Regions from separate parts of the Cellulomonas sp. EB106-03-03-XG116 genome, predicted to be linked through region 2. Evidence: riboswitches for the same ligand, from Rfam matches in the RefSeq annotation. Region 2 holds a riboswitch; the other holds the start of a gene.
The links. A riboswitch is a leader RNA that binds a small molecule or an ion and turns the genes downstream of it on or off. The one in region 2 is predicted to bind S-adenosylmethionine.
Positions count from the first base shown of each region.

Region 1: linked by a shared signal. The riboswitch ahead of AC3WUG_RS04320 (methylenetetrahydrofolate reductase) and the one ahead of AC3WUG_RS06615 (LLM class flavin-dependent oxidoreductase) in region 2 are both predicted to bind S-adenosylmethionine.

Region 1 covers NZ_JBYTEP010000006.1:43,383-47,776, forward strand. The annotation lists gene AC3WUG_RS04305 (hypothetical protein) at 1-208, shown strand, start outside; gene AC3WUG_RS04310 (helix-turn-helix domain-containing protein) at 260-583, shown strand; gene AC3WUG_RS04315 (SMP-30/gluconolactonase/LRE family protein) at 597-1,526, opposite strand; SAM riboswitch class I at 1,707-1,815, shown strand; gene AC3WUG_RS04320 (methylenetetrahydrofolate reductase) at 1,809-2,882, shown strand; gene metE (5-methyltetrahydropteroyltriglutamate--homocysteine S-methyltransferase) at 2,891-4,394, shown strand, end outside.
Region 2 covers NZ_JBYTEP010000010.1:57,881-62,274, reverse strand. The annotation lists gene AC3WUG_RS06625 (flavin reductase family protein) at 1-183, opposite strand, end outside; gene AC3WUG_RS06620 (NADPH-dependent FMN reductase) at 180-734, opposite strand; SAM riboswitch class IV at 776-879, opposite strand; SAM riboswitch class IV at 1,105-1,218, shown strand; gene AC3WUG_RS06615 (LLM class flavin-dependent oxidoreductase) at 1,690-2,916, shown strand; gene AC3WUG_RS06610 (GNAT family N-acetyltransferase) at 2,965-3,573, shown strand; gene AC3WUG_RS06605 (amino acid ABC transporter permease) at 3,570-4,394, shown strand, end outside.

The DNA.
Region 1 (4,394 bases), on a different contig from region 2:
CCGGGCCGGACCGGCAGCACGCGCGGACGTGCCGGAGACCGCGGGGCACCGCACCGTGCTCCTCCGCCTGTTCGTGACGTTCCACGGCGCGCGGGTCGTGCTGCTGCTGCACGCGTACGACAAGGGCCGGGACACGTCCGAGCGCCGCCAGCGCCGCGAGATCGACCGCGCGCGACGCCATCTGGCGACGTGGCGTCGGACGGGTTGACGCGCGATGTGCCACGGCACATGATCAGAGGACACCGATCGGAGGAGCACCGTGGCGACCACCCCCTACCGCAGGATCGCCGACGAGGCGCGGTCCCACTGGGACGAGGACGTCCGCGACGTCGCCGCGGACCTCGCGGCGGGGCTCCGCGCGCAGCTCGCGGCCGAGGAGCTGCTCGGGGCGGAGATCGCGCACCTGCGACGGACCCACGGGCTGAGCCAGGCCGCGCTCGCCGCGCGCGCCTCGGTGCAGCAGGCCGACATCAGCCGGATCGAGCGCGGGCTCGGCAACCCGACGCGGGACACGCTCGTCCGGCTCGCCGCCGCGCTCGGCGCCCGGCTCACCCTGGAACGACGCGCCGACCTCGCAGAGTGAGGCCGAGGGCCGCTCACCCCTCCCCGAACGCCCGCACCCGCAGCCCGTCCACCGCCACCTCCGCGCCGAGCACCGCCCCCGCGAGCGGGTCCCCGTCGGCGTGCGCGGTCGTCACGTACGCCCGCCCCGACCCCGGCGCCCCGAACCCCAGGCAGGTCACCCGCTCCGTCGGGACCCGGATCGCCCCGAGCGGGGTCCCGTCCGGCGCGAACCGCAGCACCGCGCCGCCGCCGTACAGCGCGACCCACAGGCAGCCCTCCCCGTCGACCGTCGTGCCGTCCGGCTGCGGTCCGTCCGCGTCGAAGGACAGGAACGGCTCGGGGGCGCCGGCGGTGCCGGACGCCGTGTCGTACGGCAGCCGGTACACGGTCGCCGTGCTGGTGTCCGTGACGTAGAGCGTCGCGCCGTCGGGGCTCCACTGCAGGCCGTTGCCGACCCCCACCCCGGTGAGCACCGCGGCGACCTCGAGGCCCTCGTCCGTGGCGACCACCCGGTACACCGTCCCGTCGCCCGGCGAGCCGTCACGCGGCATCGTCGCGACCCACAGGCGCCCGTCGCCGTCGACACCGCCGTCGTTGAACCGGTAGTCCCGGGGCATGTCCGCCGGCCGGGTGAGCGGGCCGAGCGTGGTGCCGTCGTGCACGCCGAGGCCGTCCGCGGTCGCGAGCAGCAGCCCGCCCGCGGCGGCCGGCCAGGCCAGCGACACCGGCGACGGCACGCTGACCACGGCGTCCCGCGCGTGGTCGCCGCCGGCCCAGCGGTGCACGCTGCACGCGTCGATGTCCACCCACACGACGGAGCCGTCCCGCGCGTCGTGCACGGGCCGCTCCCCCAGCCGCGCGCGGGCCTCGCCGAGGACCACGGCCTCGGGGGCGTCCGGCGGGACCAGGTCCCGGGCGTGGATCCGGCGGGCGGGCAGCGGGACGGTGCGCAGGTCGGTCACCCCACGCAGCCTCGCACGGCGCCGCCGCACCCGCCCGCCGCCCGGGCGCACCCGTCCGCCACCCCGGACCCCTCCCGGCCACCGCCCGCGCGCGGCCCCACCCGGGGTGTGAACCGGGTCACGAGAAGATGACACGTCAGGGGCAGTGGACGGCGGCCGCCGCCGGGCCTAGTGTGGCGGCACCCATCCAGAGCGACCGAGAGACCTGGCTCGTCGACGTCGCAGCAACCCCCCTCCTCACCGAGGGTGCGGGTGCTTCCGCCAGGTTCGATGGAGCTGACGATGAGCAGTCACGACGTCCCTGCGCACCTGGCGGGCACCGCCGTGCCGGACGGCCTCGGGGCCGTCGACCGCCCGACCGTGTCGTTCGAGCTGTTCCCGCCGCGGAACCCGGACGCCGCGCCCCGGCTGTGGTCCACGGTCCAGCAGCTCGCCGCGGCCCGCCCCGACTTCGTCTCGGTCACGTACGGCGCCTCGGGCAGCACCCGGACCACGACCCGGCAGCTCGTCCGCCGGCTGCTGCGCGAGACGTCGCTGACGCCGATCGCGCACCTGACCTGCGTGGCCAGCTCGCGGGAGGACCTCGCCGCGACGATCGAGGAGTTCCTCGACGAGGGCGTGCGGTCGTTCCTGGCGCTGCGCGGCGACCCGCCGGCCGACCGGTCCTGGGAGCCGCACCCCGAGGGCCTGCCGACGGCGAGCGCCCTCGTGGAGCTGCTGCGCGACGTCGAGCGGCGGCGGTGCGCGAGCAGCCCCGCGCAGGCGGTCCGCGCCGCCACCCGGCCGCTGTCCGTCGCCGTGGCGGCGTTCCCCCGCGGCAACGCCGGCGCCGGCAGCACGCGGGAGCAGGACGTCGCGGCGCTGCTCGCCAAGCAGCGGGCCGGCGCGGACTTCGCGATCACCCAGGTGTTCTACGACGCCGGGTCGTACCTCGAGCTCGTGGCCCTGGCGCGGGACGCGGGCGTCACGATCCCGATCCTCCCGGGCGTCATCCCCACCACCGACCCCGCCCGGCTGCGCCGCGTGGCGCAGCTGACCGGCGTGCCCGTCCCGGAGGCCCTGCTCGCCCGGCTCGACGCCTTCGACGCCGACGACCCGGCGGAGGTCGCCGCGCGGCACCGCCTGGGCACGCGGCTGGGCGTCGACCTGGTGAACGCCGTCCTCGACGGCGGCGCGCCCGGCGTGCACCTCTACACGTTCAACGCCCACGGCCCCGCGCTCGACCTGCTGGACGGCGCGGGCCTGGGCGGCGACGCCCCGCGCGCGCACCTGCGGGTCGCACCGGCCGTCGCCCCCGAACCGGCGGCCGCCGCGGCCGCCCCCACGACCACCCCGACCCCCGTTCCCACCAGCTGAGGCGAGAGATGACCGACCTGACCCACCCCTTCCCCGCCGGCACCGTCCTGGGCTACCCCCGGATCGGCCCGCGCCGCGAGCTGAAGAAGGCCCTGGAGGCGTTCTGGGCCGGCCGCGCGAGCGCCGAGGAGGTCGAGGCCACCGCCGCCGACCTGCGCCGCCGCACCCGCACCCGCCTGGCGGAGCTCGGCCTGGACACCCGGCTGCCCGCGATCCCCAGCGCCTTCTCGTTCTACGACCACGTGCTCGACGCGGCCGCGGTGCTCGGCGCCGTGCCCGAGCGGTTCGCGGACCTGCTCGCCGCCGACGGCGGGCTCGACCTGGCCGGTTACTCGACCGTGGCCCGCGGCCGCGGCGACGACCTGCCGCTCGAGATGACCAAGTGGTTCGACTCGAACTACCACTACCTCGTCCCGGAGATCGGCCCGGCGACGCCGTTCCGGTACGCGAGCGACCGCCCGGTGCGGGAGCTCGCCGAAGGCCTGGCGGACGGCGTGCTGACCCGCCCGGTGCTGGTCGGCCCCGTGACGTTCCTCGCGCTGGCCAAGGCCGCGGAGGGCTCGCCGGAGGACTTCCTGCCGATCGACCGGCTCGCCGACGTGCTGCCGGTGTACGCCGCGCTGCTCCGCGACCTCGCCCGCGCCGGCGCCACCTGGGTGCAGCTCGACGAGCCCGCCCTGGTCTCCGACTCGACCGGCGTCCCGGCCGACCGGCTGCTCGCAGCCGCGGCCGAGGCGTACCGCGCCCTGGCGACCGAGCTGCCCGCGGCGGAGCGCCCGGCGATCCTGGTCGCCGCCCCGTACGGCGACCTCCAGGACGCGCTGCCGGTGCTGGCGGCCACGGACGTCGAGGGCCTGGCGCTCGACCTGGTCCGCGGCTCGCTCCCGGTGGCCCCCGTCGAGGGGCTGGCGTCGAAGGTGCTGGTCGGCGGGGTGGTCGACGGCCACAACATCTGGCGCGCGGACCTCGACGCGGCGCTCGGCTCGCTCGAGTCGCTCGAGGGCCTGGGCGCGCGGCAGGTGGCCGTCGGCACGTCGACGTCGCTGTTCCACGTCCCGCACGACGTCGAGGACGAGCCGCAGCTCGACCCGACGCTGCGCTCCTGGCTCGCGTTCGCCGACCAGAAGGTCGCCGAGGTGGTCACGCTGGCGACCGGCCTGACCGAGGGCCGCGAGGCCGTGCACGCCGAGCTGCTCGCCGCGGCCGACGCGCGCCGCTCGCGCGCTCAGGCCCCGGGCGTCGTGCGGCCCGAGGTCCGCGAGCGCCTCACCGGCCTGCCCGCCGACGCGTTCCACCGGGGCGACTTCGAGGACCGCCGGGTCGCGCAGGCCGAGCGGCTGCAGCTCCCCGCGCTGCCGACCACGACGATCGGCTCGTTCCCGCAGACGCCGGAGATCCGCGTGGCCCGCGCCGCGTTCGGCCGGGGCGAGCTCACCGCCGCGCAGTACGAGGACGAGATGAAGGCGGAGATCCGCCGGGTCGTCGAGCTGCAGGAGGAGATCGGCCTCGACG
Region 2 (4,394 bases):
CACCGAGATGACCGAGGTCGCGGTGAACCCGACCGGCCGGCCGGCGTGCCGCAGCGCGACCACGGCGACCCCGGCGGGGTGCCGGCGGAACACCTGCTTGAACTGCTGCGGGTCCAGCTGGGGCTCGTCCTGCTCGGCCAGCAGCCGCTCGAGCGGGCCCAGGTCGGTGCGCTCGGCGGTCACCGGGCCGCCCCCGCGAGCGCGTCCGTCAGCCCGAGCGCCCGGCGCAGCGGCGCGGCGGCCCCGGCCAGCCACGCGTCCAGCGCGGGGTCGAGGTCGGCGAGCTGGGCCTCGGTGAGGGTCAGCGACCGCGCCGGGACGACCGCGCCCAGCTCGACGAGCACCGGCCGCAGGTGCACCTCGCCGGCGAGCGCGTGCGCGGGGCTGCCCGACACCACGAGCGGCACGGCGACGACGCCGGCGAGGCCGTCCGGGCCGTACAGGTCGAGGAACGCCTTGAGCAGACCGGTGTACGACGCCTTGTAGACCGGCGTGGCGATCACCGCGACGTCGGCGGCCGCCACCCGCGCGAGGGCGGCGTCGGCGGCGGGGTGCGCCGGGGCGAGCAGCTCGCCGGCGAGGGTCGCGAGGTCGACGACCTCGACGGTCCCGGCGGCGGCCGGCTCGCCGGACGGGAGCGCGGCCAGGCGCTCGGCGGCGGCGCGCGCGGCGGCCAGGGTGCGGGACCCGGCGCGCGGGTTCCCGGAGACGGCGACGACGGACGGGGACGACATGGTGGCCTCGCAGGGGTGTCGATCACGGTTGCCGTGCGGCGGAGCGGCGGGTGCCGGCCGACGGCCAGGTCATCTCCCGGAGCACCCCGCCGTGACGTGGGGTTGCTGCCCAGCCAGCCGGGGCTTGGCGCTGGGACTCGTGACCTCGGTGCGGAGGTCTAGCACCGGTCCGCGCCGCGCGGGCCGGGCCGCGGGGGAGTTCTCACGATCCGGGACCGTGCGAACGCCTGGGACCTTGGTCCTGTGACATCGCTCCGCCATGCGAGACGCGACGGTCCGGGCGTTGACGCCCTCCCGCCTGGTTCGTAGGTTCCCCGGCACCGGTTCGGACCGGGGCGCGCCGCACGGCGGGTCCCGGGACGCACCGGGTGGTCATGAGCTCCGACGCGAAGCCCCGGCTGGTCGGACGGCAACCCCCCGCGCGGGTGGGTGCCCCGGGTGAGGACCAGGTCCGCCGCCGCCGGCGACGGACAACACGCGGACCCGCCCGACCGGGCGGGGGCACACGAGGAGAACGCATGAGCCGGACCGTGCAGGCGCCGTGGGCGCCCTCGGCACCCGCCCTGCCGACCACCGCCGCCACCGACGGCGGGCGCTGTCGCTGTCGCCGCTGACCGGGCGCCCGCCGGTCCCGCGCCCCGCCCGGGGCGCGTGACCCCGGCCCACCGCGGCGCCTGAGCCCCACCCGGCCACGCCCCGGGACGCCGGCCGCACCGCCGAGCCGGCCCGCGCCGACCCGGCGGACCCGCGCCACCCGCGTCGACCCGCGCCGACCCGCGCCGGGAGAGGACGCGCGGGCCGAGGGAGGACCCCCACGGCCCGATCTCGGCGCGGGGGTCCTCCCTCGGTGAGCCGGGGCCGCCCGCCCGCTCGTCGATCCCTCGCCCGCGCGTCGCCGCGGCGCGCCCCGGCGCGCCCGCGACCGCCGCACCACCCGCCCCCGAACGGAGCCGTCATGCCCTTCTCGTCCCCTCGCGCCGGCCGCCGGGCGCTGCTCGGCGTCGACCTGACCGCCGCGGGCGCCCGGCCCGGCGCGCACGGTGCGCTCGGCGCGGTCGCCGCCCGCGCGTTCGACGGCGAGCGGCTCGCCCGCCTGGTGCACCGCGCCGACCGCGGCCTGCTCGACCTCGTGGTGCTCGGCGACGCCCTGCTGCTGCACCCCGGGCGGCGTCGGGTGCCGGGCCGGCTGGACGCCGCCGTGGCCGCGGCGCGGGTCGCCCCGCTGGTGCGCGCCGCCGCGCTGGTGGCGGGCGTCCCGCAGGACCAGGTCGAGCCGGGCCACCTCGCGGGCGCCGTCCGCGGCGTGCAGGGCGCGGCCGGCGGCCCCGCGGGCTGGCAGCTGTCCGGCCCGGGCGCGCCCGGCGACGCCCGCGCCGCCGCCGCCACCGACGGCAGCGCCCCGGTCGCCCCCGCCGACCCCGCGGCCGAGCGGGCGTGGGCCGACCGCGCCGCCGCCGCCCTCGACGCCGTCCTCGCCGCCTGGGACGCGGGGGAGCCCGGCGCGGTGCGCCGCGGCGGGGACGGCCGGTTCCGCGTCGACCACGACGGGATCCGGTTCGCCGTCCGGGGCCGGGCCGCCGCCCGCGCGGCCCACGCGACCGACGCGGCCGCGGCGGACCGCCCGCTCGTGGTGGTCCCGGTCGCCGGACCGGCCGCCGAGGCGCTGGCCGGCGCGTACGCCGACGTGGCCCGCCTCGCGTCGCCCGACCTCGAGGCCGCCGCCGCGGCGCGGGCCCGGGTGCGCGCGGCGGCGGTGGCCGCGGGACGGCCCGCCGACGCCGTGCGCGTGCTGCTCGACGTCGACGTGGCCCTCGCCGACGACCGGGACGCCGCCCTGGCGCGGCTGGACCTCGTCCGCTCCGTCGACCGGCCGGACCTCGGCGTCGCCGGCGCGGTCGTCGCCGGCACCGGTGCCGACCTGGCGGCCGTGCTCGCCGACGCGGTGCGGGACGGCGCGGTCGACGGGTTCGTCGTGCGCCCGACCTCCGTGGAGGCGGACCTCGCGGCGCTCGTCGACCGGACGGTGCCCGCGCTCCAGCAGGCGGGCGCCTTCCGACTCCGGCCCGGCGACGGCGACGAGCCCGCGGGCCGGGGCGAGCCGGGGGAGCGCGGCCGGCCGTCGGCGGCCCGGCCCGTCCCGGCGGAGGGCCCCTGGTCCGCCGCGCCGTTCGCCCTGACCTGACGGCACCCGCCGCGCCGCCCGCTGACCACCCCATCGAGAGGTGACCCGATGACCACGACCCCTCTGCGGGCGTTGCCGACGCACCCGGCGCCGCTCGACCCCGCGCGGCTCGCCGTGCGCGACGCCCGGCTGCACGACCCGCTGGTCGGGCCGCTGCTGGACGGCCTGGCGCACGAGTACAGCACCCGGTACACCGGCCTGCTCACGCCGGCCGAGCTCCGCGACGAGCTGGAGCACTACGGGGTGGAGGAGTTCGCCCCGCCGCACGGCGCCCTGGTGCTCGTGCTGGAGGACGGCGAGCCGGTCGCCGGCGGCGCGTTCCGCCGCCGGCGGGAGCCCGAGCACGGAGACGTCGCCCGGCTCGCCGACCCGCGCGCCCGCGACGCCGAGGGCGCGCCGGCCGTGGCCACGGCCGAGCTCAAGCGGATCTGGACGCACGAGGCGCACCGCCGCCGCGGGCTGGCCCGGGTCGTGCTCGCCGAGCTGGAGGCGCGCGCCGCCGCGGCCGGCTACCCGCGGGTCTACCTGACCACCGGGCCGAAGCAGCCGGAGGCGGTCGGCCTGTACCTCGCGGCCGGCTACACCCCGCTGTTCGAGCCGGCCGCGTACCCGGGCGACCTCGTCCCGCACGCGTTCGAGAAGTGGCTCGCCCGGTGAGCGCCGCGACCGCGGCCCCCGCGGCCGCCGGGCCCGGGCCGGCCGCCGCCCCCGACGTCGACCGCCCCGAGGTCCTCGCCGACCTGCCCGTGCTGCCCGCGCGGCACCCCGGCCGCTGGGTCGCCACCGCCGGCGTGGCGGTCCTGCTCGCGATGGTGCTCAGCTCGCTGCTCACCAACCCGCAGTGGGAGTGGGACGTCGTCGCGCAGTACCTGACCTGGCCGTCCGTGCTGGAGGGCGTGTGGGCCACCGTGCGCCTGACCGCCGTCGCCGCGGTGATCGGCTTCGGCCTCGGCACCGTGCTGGCCCTCATGCGGCTGTCCCGGTCCCCGCTGCTGCAGTCGGTGTCCTGGGCGTACTCCTGGGTGTTCCGGTCGGTGCCGCTGATCCTGCAGCTGCTGCTCTGGTACAACCTCGCGTACCTCTACCCGCAGCTGTCGCTCGGCATCCCGTTCGGGCCGGAGTGGCTGCAGTTCGACACCCTCGACGTCGTCGACAAGTTCGGCGCCGCGGTCCTCGGGCTCGGGCTGTCGCAGGCGGCGTACTCCGCCGAGATCGTCCGCGCCGGGATCCTCGGCGTCGACCAGGGCCAGCACGAGGCCGCGGCCGCGCTCGGCATCCCGCGGGGCCGGCAGCAGTGGCGGATCGTGCTGCCGCAGGCGATGCGCACGATCGTCCCGACCTCGGTGAACGAGATCATCGGCCTGCTCAAGGGCACGTCGGTCGTCTACGTGCTGGCGTACGGCGAGCTGTTCTACACGGTCGGCGTCATCTACGGCCGGAACCAGCGGGTGGTCCCGCTGCTGCTCGTCGCGGCGATC